DNA from 2 places in the Paenibacillus sp. XP01 genome. Region 1 is predicted to be linked to the other one. Evidence: riboswitches for the same ligand, from Rfam matches in the RefSeq annotation. Region 1 holds a riboswitch; the other holds the start of a gene.

The links. A riboswitch is a leader RNA that binds a small molecule or an ion and turns the genes downstream of it on or off. The one in region 1 is predicted to bind glycine.
Region 2: it holds a riboswitch for glycine, as region 1 does, so the genes downstream of both, sdaAB (L-serine ammonia-lyase, iron-sulfur-dependent subunit beta) here and gcvT (glycine cleavage system aminomethyltransferase GcvT) in region 1, are expected to answer to the same signal.

Annotation. Positions count from the first base shown of each region.
Region 1 covers NZ_CP139481.1:5,428,680-5,436,583, reverse strand. Annotated here, with positions in the region: gene ptsP (phosphoenolpyruvate--protein phosphotransferase) at 1-695, shown strand, start outside; gene gcvPB (aminomethyl-transferring glycine dehydrogenase subunit GcvPB) at 892-2,367, opposite strand; gene gcvPA (aminomethyl-transferring glycine dehydrogenase subunit GcvPA) at 2,454-3,809, opposite strand; gene gcvT (glycine cleavage system aminomethyltransferase GcvT) at 3,806-4,960, opposite strand; glycine riboswitch at 5,146-5,246, opposite strand; glycine riboswitch at 5,250-5,367, opposite strand; gene gcvH (glycine cleavage system protein GcvH) at 5,702-6,094, shown strand; gene SNR34_RS24450 (PTS mannitol transporter subunit IIBC) at 6,544-7,904, shown strand, end outside.
Region 2 covers NZ_CP139481.1:499,212-507,115, reverse strand. Annotated here, with positions in the region: gene SNR34_RS02425 (alpha-glycosidase) at 1-720, shown strand, start outside; gene sdaAA (L-serine ammonia-lyase, iron-sulfur-dependent, subunit alpha) at 820-1,752, opposite strand; gene sdaAB (L-serine ammonia-lyase, iron-sulfur-dependent subunit beta) at 1,742-2,431, opposite strand; glycine riboswitch at 2,554-2,652, opposite strand; glycine riboswitch at 2,657-2,785, opposite strand; gene SNR34_RS02410 (PH domain-containing protein) at 3,078-4,589, opposite strand; gene SNR34_RS02405 (PH domain-containing protein) at 4,579-5,085, opposite strand; gene SNR34_RS02400 (LolA family protein) at 5,103-6,191, opposite strand; gene SNR34_RS02395 (sensor histidine kinase) at 6,227-7,690, opposite strand; gene SNR34_RS02390 (response regulator transcription factor) at 7,687-7,904, opposite strand, start outside.

The DNA.
Region 1 (7,904 bases):
GAGACAAGGAGCTTCCTTACCTTGACCTGCCGAAAGAAATGAATCCATTCTTAGGCTTCCGCGCGATTCGTCTGTGTCTGGACCGTCAAGATATTTTCCGTACACAGCTTCGTGCTTTGCTGCGCGCCAGCGTGCACGGGAACCTGCGCATCATGTTCCCGATGATCGCCACGCTCGGCGAGTTCCGTGAAGCAAAAGCTGTCCTGCTCGAAGAGAAGGACAAGCTGGTAGCTGAAGGGATTGCTGTTTCCGACAGCATCCAACTCGGTATCATGGTCGAAATCCCTTCGACTGCAGTTCTTGCGGATCAATTTGCCAAAGAGGTTGATTTCTTCAGTATCGGAACGAACGATCTGATTCAATACACCATGGCTGCTGACCGTATGAACGAACGTGTCTCTTACCTATACCAACCATACAATCCTGCTATTTTGCGTTTGGTCAAAATGGTCATCGATGCGGCGCATCGTGAAGGAAAATGGGCTGGCATGTGTGGAGAGATGGCTGGAGACGAAACGGCAATTCCGTTGCTGCTTGGTCTTGGACTGGATGAGTTCAGCATGAGCGCAACCTCCATTCTGCCAGCTCGCAGTCAGATCACGAAATTGTCCCGTGCCGAGATGCAGGAACTTGCTGCCAAAGCACTGGATATGCAAACCGCTGAGCAAGTGGTTGAACTGGTTAAAAGCATCTAAGCATCACTGGGTTCGGGGTTTCCCCGATGTTTAAGGGTCTTTTCTTTTTCCGATTGAAGGGGCTGCAGCGATGCAGCATATGGATGCCGGTATCTGCGTAAAGCGGATGCCGGCTTTTTTTCCTCGATTGCAAATGCCGCACAAGAAAGCCGCACACGGTTGTCGATAACCTTGTGCGGCTTTTGTTATGGCCTGATCAACTGCAGGCGCAGTTCAACACAGGCTTGCGTGCAGCGGTTGTTTCGTCGAGACGGGTCACAGGCGTGCCGTAGGGTGCATTGAGCACGACCTCCGGCGTTTCCTCAGCTTCCTTCGCGATGCGGATCATCGTATCGATGAAACCGTCAAGCGTTTCCTTGCTTTCCGTCTCGGTCGGTTCGATCATGATGCACTCTTCCACATTCAATGGGAAGTATACCGTTGGCGGATGGTAACCGAAATCGAGCAAACGTTTGGCGACGTCAAGCGTGCGTACGCCGTATTGCTTGAGGCCGCGTCCCGACATGACGAATTCATGCTTGCACACCCCCGGATACGGAATCTCGTAATAAGGCGCGAGCCGGGCCATCATGTAATTGGCGTTGAGAACGGCGCATTCGGAAACGCGGCGCAAGCCTTCCGGCCCGTAGGTGCGGATGTAAGCATATGCGCGTACCAAGATGCCGAAGTTGCCGTAAAATGCTTTGACCCGACCGATCGATTGGTCCCCGGCATGATCAAGCGTATATCGGCCTTCATCATCGCGTATGACGACAGGTTTTGGCAGGAACGGAACAAGCAGACTTTTCACGCCAACCGGACCGGCTCCAGGACCGCCGCCGCCATGCGGAGTGCTCATCGTTTTATGCAAATTGAGATGCACGACGTCGAAGCCCATGTCGCCAGGCCGGGCGATGCCCATGATGGCATTGGAATTTGCGCCGTCGTAATAGAGCAAGCCGCCGGCCTCATGCACGATCGAGGCAATTTCCTGAATGTCCTTTTCGAACAGGCCAAGCGTATTCGGATTGGTCAGCATCAGAGCCGCCGTATCGCTGCCGACGGCTGTGCGCAAGGCGTCCAGATCGACGAGCCCATCCGAACGGGAAGGGATGGTTACGGTCTCGAAGCCGGCAACGGTAGCGCTGGCCGGGTTGGTGCCGTGGGAGGAATCCGGCACGATGACTTTGGTGCGCGTTTCGCCCCGGCTTTCGTGATAGGCCCGGATCATCATCAGCCCCGTCCATTCGCCATGCGCGCCAGCGGCAGGTTGAAGGGTTACGGCATCCATGCCGGTCAGGCCGGCAAGGTCGTTTTGCAGCGTGTACAGCAGTTCAAGCGCCCCTTGGATGCTGGATTCGTGCTGATAGGGGTGAATTTTGGCAAAGCCGCTGTATCGGGCGACGTCTTCGTTGATTTTTGGATTGTATTTCATCGTGCACGATCCTAACGGGTAGAAGCCGTTATCCACGCCGAAGTTGCGACGGGAAAGGGCGGTGTAATGCCGGATGACATCCACTTCGTAAACCTCAGGCAATGCGGCTGCTTCGGAGCGAAGCATTTCCCGGGGAATCAGGGATTCGATCTCTTGCCTTGGCACATCGCATTCCGGCAGGGAATAGGCGACGCGCCCGGGGCTGCTCAACTCAAAAATAAGCGATTGCTCGGGAGTGACGTTGGCGGCGGGGTTCATCGCGGTTTCTGTGTTGGCATCCCTGTTATTTCCGTTTATGTCTTGAACTGCGGATTTCGTTCCGGTTTGCGTTGTTGTCTCCTGCGTCACAGCGATCCCTCCAGTACACGTGCGAATTCGTCGATCTCTTCTTTGCTGCGGCGTTCGGTTACGGCAATCAGCAGATGTCCGGCCAGTTCCGGATAATGGCGCCCCAGATCATAACCGCCGATAAAACCTTCCTTGAGCCATTTCAACTGCAGTGCTTCGATATTCGTTCCTTCCGGCAGCCGAATGACAAATTCATTAAACGTAGGTGTGGAAAATGCAATGCTCACGCCCGGAATGGCTTGCAGAATCCGGCGGGCATAATGGCTCTTCTGAACATTCAGGTCGGCCACGTCGATCATTCCTTGTCTGCCCATGGTGGACATGTAGACGGAGGCGCTCAGGGCAAGCAGCGCTTGATTCGAGCAGATGTTGGACGTCGCCTTCTCGCGGCGAATGTGCTGCTCGCGGGCTTGCAGCGTCAGCACAAAACCGCGTTTGCCGCTGCGGTCGGTCGTCTGGCCGACGATGCGTCCGGGAATGCGGCGCATGTGAGCCTGGGATACGGCGAAATATCCGCAAGTCGGTCCGCCGAGCGAAGCGGCGATGCCAAGCGGCTGCGCGTCGCCGACGACGATGTCGGCGCCAAGCTTGCCGGGAGCTTCAAGCAGGCCAAGCGACAGCGGGTTCGCGCTAACGACGAGCAGGCCTTTGTGCGCATGCACGAGGTCTGCGGCCTGTTTTACATGTTCCAGAGCTCCGAAGAAGTTGGGGCTTTGAATCATGACGGCAGCGGTGTCCACAGATACGGCGGCTTGCAGGGCATCCCAGTCGGTCACGCCGTCTTTGTGGCCAATTTCGACGATCTCCAGATTCAGGCCGTGAGCATATGCTTTCAGGACTTGGCGGGACTCGGGGTGCACTGTGCTGGACATGATCAGCTGCTTGCGGCGGGTGGCCGCAGCAGCCAGATTCCCGGCTTCCGCAAAGGCTGTAGCGCCGTCATACATGCTGGCATTGGCAACGGCCATGCCGGTCAACTCACAGATGTATGACTGGAATTCAAAGATCGCTTGCAGCTCCCCTTGGCTGATTTCCGGTTGATATGGTGTGTAAGCTGTGTAAAATTCGGATCGCGAGATGACGTGATTGATGACGGAAGGAATGTGATGATCGTAAATGCCGGCGCCAAGAAAGCTGGCGTGTGTATCGAAATGGGCGTTAGCTCCGGCCTGTTTGGCCATATGGCGACTCAGCGCGTGTTCGTCGAGCCGGGAAGAAATGGGCAGTTCGCCCTGGAAACGAATGTCTTCGGGAATGTCGCGGAACAGGTCGTCGATCGTATCCACGCCAACCGTTGCCAGCATGGCGTTCTGATCCTGCTCGGTCATCGGGATGTAACGGTGCTTGGTCATGTTAGATCAGCTCCTTGGATGGTCTCTTTTGCATCAGGTGTCTTTGGTGCGCGCGTCCGTTTGTAAAAAGGGGTTTTGACGACCTCGGCTTTCAATGTTTTGCCGCGAATCCCGATCTCAAGCGGAGTACCCAGCGCAGCATGCCTGCTGTCGATCAGGGCGAGCCCCAGATTGCGCTTCAGCGTAGGGGATTGGGTGCCGGTCGTCACTTCGCCGATCTGTACGCCATCCGCATAGATCGGATAGTGCGGCCGGGGAATTCCGCGCTCCAGCACTTCAATGCCAACCAGCTTGCGAGCAGGGCCTTCGTTCTTTTGCTGCAGCAGCGCTTCCTGACCGATAAACGGTCCGGCATTCCATTTCACGAACATGCCAAGCCCGGCTTCAAGCGGAGAAATGGTCGCGGACAGCTCTTGTCCGTACAACGGCAATCTTGCTTCAAAGCGCAGCGTATCCCTTGCGCCAAGTCCGGCAGGAATCAGTCCGTGCGTTGCTCCGGCTTGCAGCAGTCCTTCCCAGATCCGGGCGGCCTGATCGGCCGGGACGTAGAGCTCGAATCCATCTTCGCCCGTGTAACCCGTGCGCGAGAGCAGGAGCGTAACGCCGCATACGTCGGCATCGCGGACAAACCGGAACGGCTCGATGTCGCCGAGATTCGTACCCGTTGTGACTTTGGCCAGAATATCGGCAGCCAGCGGGCCTTGCAGCGCCAAAAGCGCGGTCTCTTCGGATACGTTGCTCATCTCAACACCGACAATGATGTGCTCTTGCAGCCATACCCAATCCTTTTCGATATTGGAGGCGTTGACGACCAGCATATAGCGCTGTTCTTCCAGTTTGTAGATGAGCAGGTCATCGACGACCCCGCCACTCGGATAACACATCAATGTGTACTGGGCTTGCCCGGGAACCAGCAATGTCACGTCATTGGTCGTCATTTGCTGCAAAAAGGCCTCGGCTTGTTCGCCTTGGACTATGAATTCACCCATGTGGGATACATCAAACAATCCTGCGCGTTCGCGCACGGCCTCATGCTCTTTCTGGATGCCGCTGAACTGCACGGGCAGTTCCCAGCCGCCAAAATCGATGCAGCGCATGCCTTCGAATTGCTGATAATGCGGGAAGAGAGGAGTTCTTAACAAATCGGACATCATATCACCTCGTTGTAGGCCGCCAGACGGGCCGAATGTGAAACGAAACCGCGGAAAAGGGATGGTCTATACGTCATGAGGAAGCTGCCTTATGCAGGATTCTTATGCACTGTTTTCGTTTTTTGGGGAAAAAGGAAAAGGACAGGCCAAAGAACCGGCATGCGGCAGCATGCTGAATTCCTGGGCTCTGTCCTTGGTACCTGAGAGTTACCCCGTCGCAGATTGCGTCAGGTTTCCCCTTGGGTGATCAAAACGCCCTTCTTGGGCGAATGGATGCTCTCCAGAGTTGCGTCCCGTAAAAGTCCTTTTGCCTGAGAGATTCACCCGCCGCTTGTCGGGGGTTTACTCCTTCGGCGCCACCACACGATCCCGAAGCGGGACGGGGTGATCTCTCCCTTTACGTTCATCCGCGAATATTGCTTCTGTCAGTTGTTTCTCACCTCAATTAAAACGCGTTAAAGCTATTTGTGTCAAGAACTATATCATAAGAATAGAGAATAAAAGCGAATATTTATTTTTTTTCGCCCTTTTAATGTTCGTGTTTCCGACAAGGTAGCGATTCCATATCCAGTATATGATTGAATGCCTATAAAAAGGATGTCACTTTTTGGAGGGTGAAAAGAATATATTGTTAGGTATATTGACATTTATGGCCGACATGTCATACGCTATGTTTTGGGAAAAAGGGAAGGTCAAGGAACGCATGCACTCCACTAATGAAAAAGCGAGGCGGATAACCAAATGAGCGAATTGAGAAACGATTTCCTGTACAGTGAAGAACACGAATGGGTGCAAACCGTCGGTGAAAATACTGTGCGTATAGGCATAACCGAATTCGCGCAGCATCAGCTGGGTGACATTGTGTTTGTTGAACTGCCTGACCTTGACTCGAATGTGCAAGCGGAGGCAGGCATTGGAACGATCGAATCCGTAAAGACGGTTTCGGATCTGTTTGCGCCCGTGGGAGGAATCGTTGTGGCCGTAAACGAGGCGCTGCAAGAGGCGCCGGAGCTGGTCAACACTTCTCCTTATGAAGAAGGCTGGATGGTTGAAATTCGCGTGGACGGCGATTTGAGCGTGGCGCTGTCAGGGCTGCTGGACGCGGATGCCTACCGGAAGCATACCGAAGAATAATCGTTTGCACTAATTTACGTATTATTACTGAAAATAAAAGTGTATATTTCATGGGTTTGAAAAGCCGATGCGGCCAAGCTGCCGCTTGGCTTTTTTGCGTTGTTTAAGGGGAAAGTTTGAAAGGGTGTACCTCTTGTGCCTCTTAAAAAACACTGTTTTTTTATATTATGCATTCTTGTTTTAATAAGCCAGGGCTATGATTGGGCATGATACATAGAAGGAATTGGTACGTTGCTGTTGAACTTGCGACAACGCAAAACAGATCCAATTTAAATCTTGTCATCAACGTTCATGACGGGAGTTGATTTTCATTTCGTTGTAAGGGATACCGTTTTCATTTAGTATGAACTTGAAAATCACGAATACAGGATTTGTACCTTTATTCATCTGAACTGCGTGTTGATATGTTCAGTCGAGTCAAGGTTTAACATGTTGAGGAGGTTATCAATATGAGTTCAGTGGACGCAAAGTCCGGGAAAGCCGAAGGACTGCGGGTAGGCGTGCAAAAGTTCGGACGTTTCCTGAGCGGCATGGTTATGCCGAACATGGGTGCATTTATCGCATGGGGCTTGATCACGGCTTTATTCATACCGAAGGGTTGGTTCCCTAACGCCGATTTTGCGCAGCTCGTTGATCCGATGATCAAATATTTGCTGCCATTGCTGATCGGTTATACGGGCGGCACGATGGTGCATGGCACGCGCGGGGGCGTCGTGGGTTCGATTATGACCATAGGCGTCATCGTGGGCAGCGACATTCCGATGTTTCTTGGCGCAATGATCGCAGGTCCGCTTGCGGCTTGGATCATCAAACAGTTTGACAAAGCCGTTGAAGGTAAGATCAAATCCGGTTTTGAAATGTTGGTCAACAACTTCTCTGCCGGTATTATTGGCGGAATTCTGGCCTTGATCGCCCTGAAAGGGATCGGTCCTCTGATCGAAGCGTTGAGCAAAGTTTTGTCAGCGGGTGTTCAAGGATTGATGGATCTGGGCTTGCTGCCACTCGTCAACCTGATCATCGAGCCGGGAAAAGTGCTCTTCCTGAACAATGCCATTAACCATGGGATTTTGACGCCTTTGGGAACGGATCAGGCTAGAGATCTCGGTCAATCCATACTGTTTATGCTGGAATCAAATCCGGGTCCCGGACTTGGTATCTTGCTGGCATATTGCTTCTTTGGCCGTGGTTCTGCGAAATCTTCGGCTCCAGGTGCTGCCATCATCCATTTCTTTGGCGGGATTCACGAAATTTATTTCCCTTACATCCTGATGAGACCGATCCTGATCCTGGCCACTATTGCGGGTGGCGTCGCTGGAACGCTGACGTTCATGTTGACGGGTGCGGGACTCGTATCCGCTCCATCTCCGGGAAGTATCATCGCCTATTTCTTGTTGACACCTAAGGGCGGGTACGTTCCGATGTTGGCAGGCGTAATCATTGCAGCGGTCGTTTCCTTCCTGGTTGCTGCCGTTCTGCTCAAAACGGGCAAACAAAAAGACGAGGATTTGGAAGCTGCATCCAACCGGATGAAAGAAATGAAAAATCAAGGCAAGACGGCGAACGAAACCGTAGCCAACGACAACCGTGAAGCAGACCGTGCGGCAGACATCGGGGCTTCCGCAGTGAAGAAAGATGTCAACAAAATCGTGTTCTCGTGCGACGCGGGAATGGGATCAAGCGCGATGGGTGCTTCGATTTTGCGGAAGAAAATGAAGCAGGCCGGTGTGGACGTGAACGTCACCAATACGGCGATCAGCGAAATTCCGCAGGATGCGGATATCGTCATTACGCAAAAAACGCTGACCGACCG
Region 2 (7,904 bases), 2.0 Mb from region 1:
TACATTTTGGGCGAAGTGTGGAACGAAGCTTCGGCATGGCTGCAGGGCGACCAATTCGACGCCGCGATGAATTATCCGTTCACCGAAGCCGTTAACCGCTTTTTTGTGATGGGAAAGATGCATGCGGATCAATTCGTGCATGCCATGGCAAAACAATTGTCCAGATATGTACACCAGGCCAGCGAGGTTGCATTCAACCTGCTGGACAGCCACGATACGCCAAGACTGCTCACGTTGGCTCAAGGGGATAAACGCAAGATGAAGCTGGCAGCCTTGTTCCAGTTCAGCTACATGGGAGCCCCCTGCATCTATTACGGGGATGAAATCGGTCTGGAGGGCGGGGGAGATCCCGAATGCCGCAGATGCATGGAATGGGACGAAGCGAAGCAAGATCGAGAGCTGCTGGACTTCTACAAAACAATCATTGCGCTTCGCCATGCCCATCCCGCCCTGCGTGCGAAAGGCAGCATCCGCTTCCCGCAAGCAAGCCCAGGCGGCAGCCAGCTGGTGCTGGAGCGGCAAAGCGACGAGGAACGCATTCTCGTGTTATTCAACCGCTCCGAAGAAACGGCCATGTTCGAGCTTGAAGCAGGCGAAGGAGAATGGGCCGATTTGTTGGAGAGCGACCACCGGATCGCCCTGGAAGGAGGCACGCTCGCCGTGGAGCTTCCCGCCTATGGATATGCCGTTCTGGGAACCACGCCGCTGAAACCCGAGTAAGTGCCCCATGCTCAAAAAAGCCGATGCGGCTCTTCCTATGGAAGAACTTGCATCGGCTTTTAAATATCGATGAAATCATGGCAATGACACCATTTCCGTCTACTCGGAAGGTTGTTCTTCTCCCGTTTGCAGTTCAGGCTCGGGCGCACGCTTCGCTTTCGGTCTGGCCAGCTTCTCCATCATTTTGCGCCCCGTCGGCGTCTGCGCCAAACCTCCCTGGGCCGTCTCGCGATGCCTGCTCGGCATGGCGCTGCCCACCTCCAGCATCACATCGATCACTTCGTCCGAAGGAATCGCGCTGCGCACGCCAGCCAGGGCCATATCCGCGGCAGCCAGTGCAGTCACGGCACCCAGCCCATTGCGGACGATGCAAGGGATCTCTACTAGCCCGGCCACCGGATCGCAGATCAGGCCCAGCGTATTTTTGAGCGCAAGACCGACTGCATGCACGACCTGCTCCGGCGTGCCTCCGCGCAGCTCCACCATTGCGCCTGCTGCCATGCCAATCGCCGAGCCCACTTCAGCCTGGCAGCCCCCTTCGGCTCCCGAGATGAAGGAATTGTTGGCAATGACGTATCCGATGGCTCCGGCACAGAACAAACCATTGACCAAATGCTCGTCATTCCAGCCAAACCGCTCCTGGGCGCTAATGAACACGCCGGGGATAATGCCGCAGGAACCCGCCGTCGGCGTCGCCACGATGCGTCCCATGGAGGCATTCACCTCGGATACGCACAGCGCATAGGCCATTGCAAGCGCAGAAGCATCACCCGAGCAGGTTTCTCCGCTGCGAATGTACGCGGCCATCTTTTTGCCGTCTCCGCCCGTCAATCCGCTGCGCGAAGTGGTGTCCTCCGTCAGTCCTTTACGCACAGCCTCCTTCATCACCTGATAATATTCCGACATTTGCCGCACAACGTCCGTTTCCGGGACATTGGTTTCCTTTACCTGCTCCTCGACCATAAGCTGCGCAATCGACTTGGATTCGGCCGTGCAGATGGCACTCAGCTCGTGCAAATGTTTAAACCGCATCGTGACCCACCCCTCTCTTCAAATCAATGACCCGAACGTCCAGCATATGTTCCAGGGTACGCAATCGGTTCAGCATCTCCGCGTTTGGCGGACCGTCCATCTCCATCGCCGTCAACGCTTCGCCGTCGCGGGCTTTGCGGTCTACCTGCATGTAACCGATGTTCACGCCGGAGGAACTGACCGTTGACGTCACCGAGGCAAGGACGCCGGCCTTGTCGGAATGGCGCAGGACCAATGTGGGGAATTCGCCGCTGATCTGCACGCGGAAATCGTTCAGCGCGTGCACCGATACGCTGCCGCCGCCGATGGAGGCACCAACCAGCGAGCATTGACGTTCGCCGTGCCACAGTTCGATCTTGACGGTATTCGGATGCGGGGCAGGCAGGCCGCTCGTATAGAATTCGACATCCATTCCGGCTTCTTCCGCATATCGCTCCGCATCCGGAATGCGCGGATCGTCGGTTGCATAGTCGAGAAGGCCGCCGATCAACGCAAGATCGGTGCCATGGCCCTGATACGTATCCGCAAACGAGCCGTACAACGTTAACCGCGCCCGCTCGGGCATAAAGCCGAGCCATTGGCGCGCAATTCGGCCGAGCCTTGCCGCTCCTGCCGTATGTGAACTGGATGGCCCCGTCATAGACGGGCCAATAATTGAAAACACATCTTTGAAACGCATCCTGCACCCCTCCATGTAACTGCCCCGCCGACTCCATCATGTCCGAATCCAAGGCATCCATATTTTCACTATGCTTCCTTATAAACACACCAAAAAGGACAGAGAAGGGCCTTTAGCCCTCTCTCTGTCCTCGATGCCTGAGAGTTTCATGATGTTGGTCGATTGTTCGACCCCATCATTTACCCCTTGGGCGGCGCCATGTCATGGCACACTCTCCAGAGCTGCGTCCAACGATGGTACATTTACCTGAGAGATTAACGTTCGTGCCGGGTGCACGCCGCTTGCTCCTTCGGTGCCCGAAGTGGCCGCATGAATGTTTATTCAGCCTGTCCGGGTCTCTCCCACTCGTCATCATTCGCTATATAGGTCATAATCGATAAGTCATGTTCTTGTTCACACATATTACTTACTCATCTTGGTCATTCATATAACAGATTAAACTTCAACACACTTTATGTCAATAAAATTAACGTATTATTACCATACTCGGACGAGTGCCAGATAAACGGCTGCATGATATCGCAAATCCCGGCTGAGAGGCCAATAATGTTTGGAGACGTTGTACATATATACATTGAGGTTCTACATATATTTATATGCATCCTTTTATGGTATTGTTCAGTGATTAGACAGTCTCCCTATCCAACTAGATCAAGTTCGAAGCCTGTCGAAACCAATCCTTCACGGCATTAGCCTGGTCATGTTCCAGGAAAACCGCTCTAAAGCCGCTTCGATTCACCATAAGCTTGGCCCGAACGGATAGCAAGGACTTGCTTCGCTGTCCGGTCGTGGCAGCGGTGTTCACCGTAACGACATGGGGCCTGCGCATTAATGCCGTTCTGCGGGATATGGTCCGGTGACGAAGCGTCAGCTGCTTGCCTTGAATGCTCATCCCTTCATCCTTGAAGCATCCGTATCCCCAAACGGCACATAAGGGCACGAAGAGAAACAGCAGCGCGCCGGCCTGGCCCAGAAATACGGTTCCCGCCGTTCCCAGCACGGCCGCACCCAGAAGCTTCCAGCGCAGGAACAACCAGCGGGCTCGATCCGGAGGGCGGCTGGCAGGTGTGTGCATTTCGAATTGCGGAACGATTCGGGCAAGCAGCTCATTCACATCGCGAACCGGCAGCAGCGGATGAAGCATCATTTTTTTCTCCATCTCCGAAGTCAAGACATATATCTCCACCTCCGCATAACCAAATGGCTGGCGCAGCAGCCCCTCTTTGACCTCCACAGCCTGTACCTTACGGGGAGAAAACACATGCTTTCTCCGGTCGAGCAGACCGGAAACGATGGCAATGTTTCCGCCTTCCTGCTCCACGGTGAACCCGGCATACTTGATCGTAAACAGCACGGCTGACAAGATCCATGCCAGCAAAAACATGACGGGCACAAGTCCGAGCCACCAAATTACGGGCAGCCGCCCGGCCTGTTCAACCAGGTTGCTGTAAAAGTGATCCGGAAGCAGGTCATCTGCGAATGAATAGACCCCTGCACCGAAAACCACGACAAGCGGCAGATTCATCGTTGTCAGCGCTCCGACAAACAATCTGCCGGCTGACAGGCGCAGCAGAACCTCTCGCTTTACCGGGAATGCTGCCCCCTCCATAAGCTCCACACTCTGTCCGGGAGCTTCTCCCTCTTCGCGGCGAACATGCTCTTCGGACCATGGTGCTGCCGCAGGCGCGTCCTCTCTCTTCACCGCTTCACTTCGCTTCTGATATAACCACCGCTCGATCCGCTCGGCCTCTGTAATTGCCAGAGCGGGAAGCACGCCATCCGCCTCAACGCTGCCCCCCGGCGTCTCAATCTTGAGCTGTGCCAGCCGGAGCATCCGCTGAATCAGGGGCTGTTGCGTCTGGACGGAGTGGATGCGGCTGAAATAGATCGATTTCTCCTCCCGGACAAATAGGCCCTGGCGCAGCACAATACGATCGTCCTGCAGCGTATAACTGAATTTACGCCATTTGATCCAACCATACAGAACAAAAGGAAGCGCGATGCACACAACGGCCGCAGCATAGCTGTACCACGGAAATTTGCTCCAGTCCACGCCTTTGATGATGAGTAGTACGATAATCGGAATGATGGACTTCGTTACGGTAAAAAAAGGAAAGAGGACATACATCTTATGTAAACGCTTCGGTTCATTCATCATGATCTTCCACCTTCGCCAGATGACCGATATTGCGCTTCAATTGCTCTGCCTCTGCCCGTTCCAACCCGGCAATGTGGAGCGTAGCTGCCGCCGTAACGATGCTGACTTTGGCAAGTCCATATTTTCGCAGCAGAGGACCGCTCTCCAGTTCCACCTGCTGCACACGCGTCATCGGCACAATCGTATCCGTATGCCACAACCAGCCAGAATGGATCTCCACTTCATCATCAGCGACCCGAAAACTGAAGTGCCGATAACGTAATCCGGGCAAAATCCAGGTATACCAGATTAGTGAAATCATAAAAAGCCCTGTCCCGAGCCATCCCGGCCACTCCACCCAATCTCTAAACCATGCTACGATCAGATATCCGACGGCCAGTAAAATCAACAGCCCATTGACCATTAGGGCCGTCAAGGCTGTTGCTTGTTTAGCTTTCGGGTGGAGGCGCCGCCGTTCTCCGTTGTTATGCTCTGCGTAATCCATTGCGTGACTCACACTCTCCTCCAATTCAATTAAGGCTGATTGGGCAGCTTCAGATCCTTCGCCCAAGCTTGAAGCTTCTCCTTTGTCCATTCTTCGTTCTCACCCATGATCGAGTAGCGCAATCCATTCTCGGTCCAGGATATGTTCCGGATGCTCTTCATATACGAACCCTCTGTGTCACGAACCTCAACCTCGGACTCATCAGGCAGCAGCGTGTCATCACCATCTTCATCCGGCGCCTTGAATACGGTCATACTCACTTCAACCTTGTCGTTGTTGACATAATACAATGTCACTTCGTCCCTGCTGAGCTCTCCGCCGAGTGAAGTCATCTCAATCCGCGACAGCTCCAACTCCCCGTTCATATCCTGCAAAAAGGGTTGCCCCAAAGCTTGTTCGGCTTCTTCCAAACTCACTTCCGAATTCTGCGTTAGATCATTCAGATCCTTCACATCAACCTCCTTGGGGATATCAATCACGAACGTATCCTCGGAAAACTCGGGATCATATTGAATCGGGTCATAGACCATTTCTGACTTTTCATCGCCATAGGTGCTAATGACTTTGACAATCATCCACGTTTTGGGGTCTACCCAATACTCGGAGGAAATGGATAAAGTGCCTTCTTCTTTCGGCGTCAGCTTAATGTGAATGACGTCCTGTCCTTGAAGCTTTTCCTGTCCCATCATATCCACATCATGGGAATCCCGCAACCGTTCCAGCTGATCCACGAGCATCTGCTTCTGGGTCTGTTCGGGCTGTTGTCCCATGGCGGATACGTCCATCGAATACGCCGTGCCTGTCTCTTTTTCGTAAATTGTAATTTCCGTTCCGTTATTGACCGCATAGCTTACGTGGCCGTTCTCCTCTGTTTCCGTGCGCTTTCGCCCTGTCTCTCCATCGACCCATTCCTTAATGTGCATGGTGTGATTCAGCTTGTCGTCCGACCATATTTTCATTTCACCTTCAGCATAATATGATGCGGGTTTCGTTTCTGCAGCGACCACCTTCTCGATCATCTCATCTCCTGACAGGCCAAGCATTTCCTTCTCTGCACAACCTCCGAGCAGTGAACCTGCAAGCAAAGCCGTACCGAGCATCATCCATCCTTTTTTCATCATCCCCATCGTCCTCTCTCATTTTATTCAATGCATTACATCTCAGGCAATCGGCATGCAGCGAGCGTACCGTATCCTTCGGCCGACCACATGCGCATTTCACCTCCGTGCTTGATAGCAATCCGTTTGGCTATGCTTAATCCCAGACCTGAGCTTCCTGCATACGCCTTCCCTTCCTGATTCTGATGTTGAACATAAGGTTCGAAAATACGATCCAGCTGTTCTTCAGGAATAGCAGGCCCTTCATTTTGCACCAGGATCAAGGTTGATCCCTTCCTGAACTTATCCAGCTCTAAATCCAGCGTTGGAATGATCCATTCCGGAAGCGGCTGATCTGAAGCAATGACGCCCAGACCTATCGCCCCGTTCGCTCTTGTGTGACGCAGTGCATTGTTCATCAAATTGTCTGTCAGGCGCATCAGTTGTTCGGGATGAAGGCGGTAAAGGTGATCTGTGCGGACGACCGTTTTTACGTCAATCTGTTCACGCTCGGCAAGTCCTCCATAACTACCAAGCAGCATATCGAAGAACTCTTCTCCTTCCACCTCGACCATGGCCATCTCCAATTCACCGGAACCCAGCGCCGTATACATTTCGAGTTCGCCAATCATCCGTTTCATCCGCTCCACATTTCCGAACAGCACGTCCCAGTACTCCCGTCTCTCGGGCGGTTCCAATTGCGTATCCATACGAATCGCCTCCGCATAGGCACTGATGGACATTAACGGTGTCTTCAGATCGTGGGACAGCGAAGCGACCATGAGCTCTTTCTCTTTTTGCTCCTTCTCCACTTCTGCCTGCGTCTGCCTCACTTTTTCCTGCATTGCATCAAATTGCTTGAGCAGCGTGCCCATTTCATCGCGACGTACCGGTGCGTCATCCATGGGGAACTCTCCCCGCGCAAAAGCATGCATTCTGTCCATCAGCTGTCTCATCGGTCGAAAAAGCTTTCTGGATAGCAGCCAGAGCACGGTGCCATATAACAGGATAAAGAATATAACAGCGGAGCCGACGACCCATGTCGTCCGGACCGAGATGCCTTCAAGCCACTCTCCGCGAAGCATGACGATCTCGTAAATGCCAACCAGTTCACCCTTTTCCCATACCGGCTTTTTCAGCGTAAACGTGCGATGACGAATATGCATGTCGTACAGATCGCGATATAGTTCCGAGCCCCTGACGGTATAAGCCCCGGCAGACCAGGGATCCCCACCGGATGTATACACCCTGATCCCTGACGGCAGATAGAGGTCAAAGTTCACTTGATCACTGGCGAGCCCGGAGAGCGAAGCATAGGCATCAGCAGATTGCAGGCGGTACAGGCCCGGGTCGGACAATGCCTGCTCGATGGGACCCAGCCGTCCGGACAACTCTACATATTCCGCTACGGAGCGCTGATCGTTATAGTAATCGTACAGGGAGAATAGCGCCCAGCCTGCAGCGACAGGCAGCAGCATCACGATGAGGAAAGCAATCATCAGCCAGTACTTCAGCTTCATTCCGCCAAATCTCCTACAAACCGGTATCCGCTGCCCCATACGGTCTGGATCCAGCGTGGTTGATGGGGCTCATCCCCCAGCTTGGCCCGCAGGCTCTTCACATGGACGGTGACCGTACCCGAGCTTCCCGCTACCGGCTGATTCCACACATGTTCATACAGCTCCGCCTTGGTGAATGCCCGGCCCGGATGAGAGGCAAGCAGCGTGAGCAAAG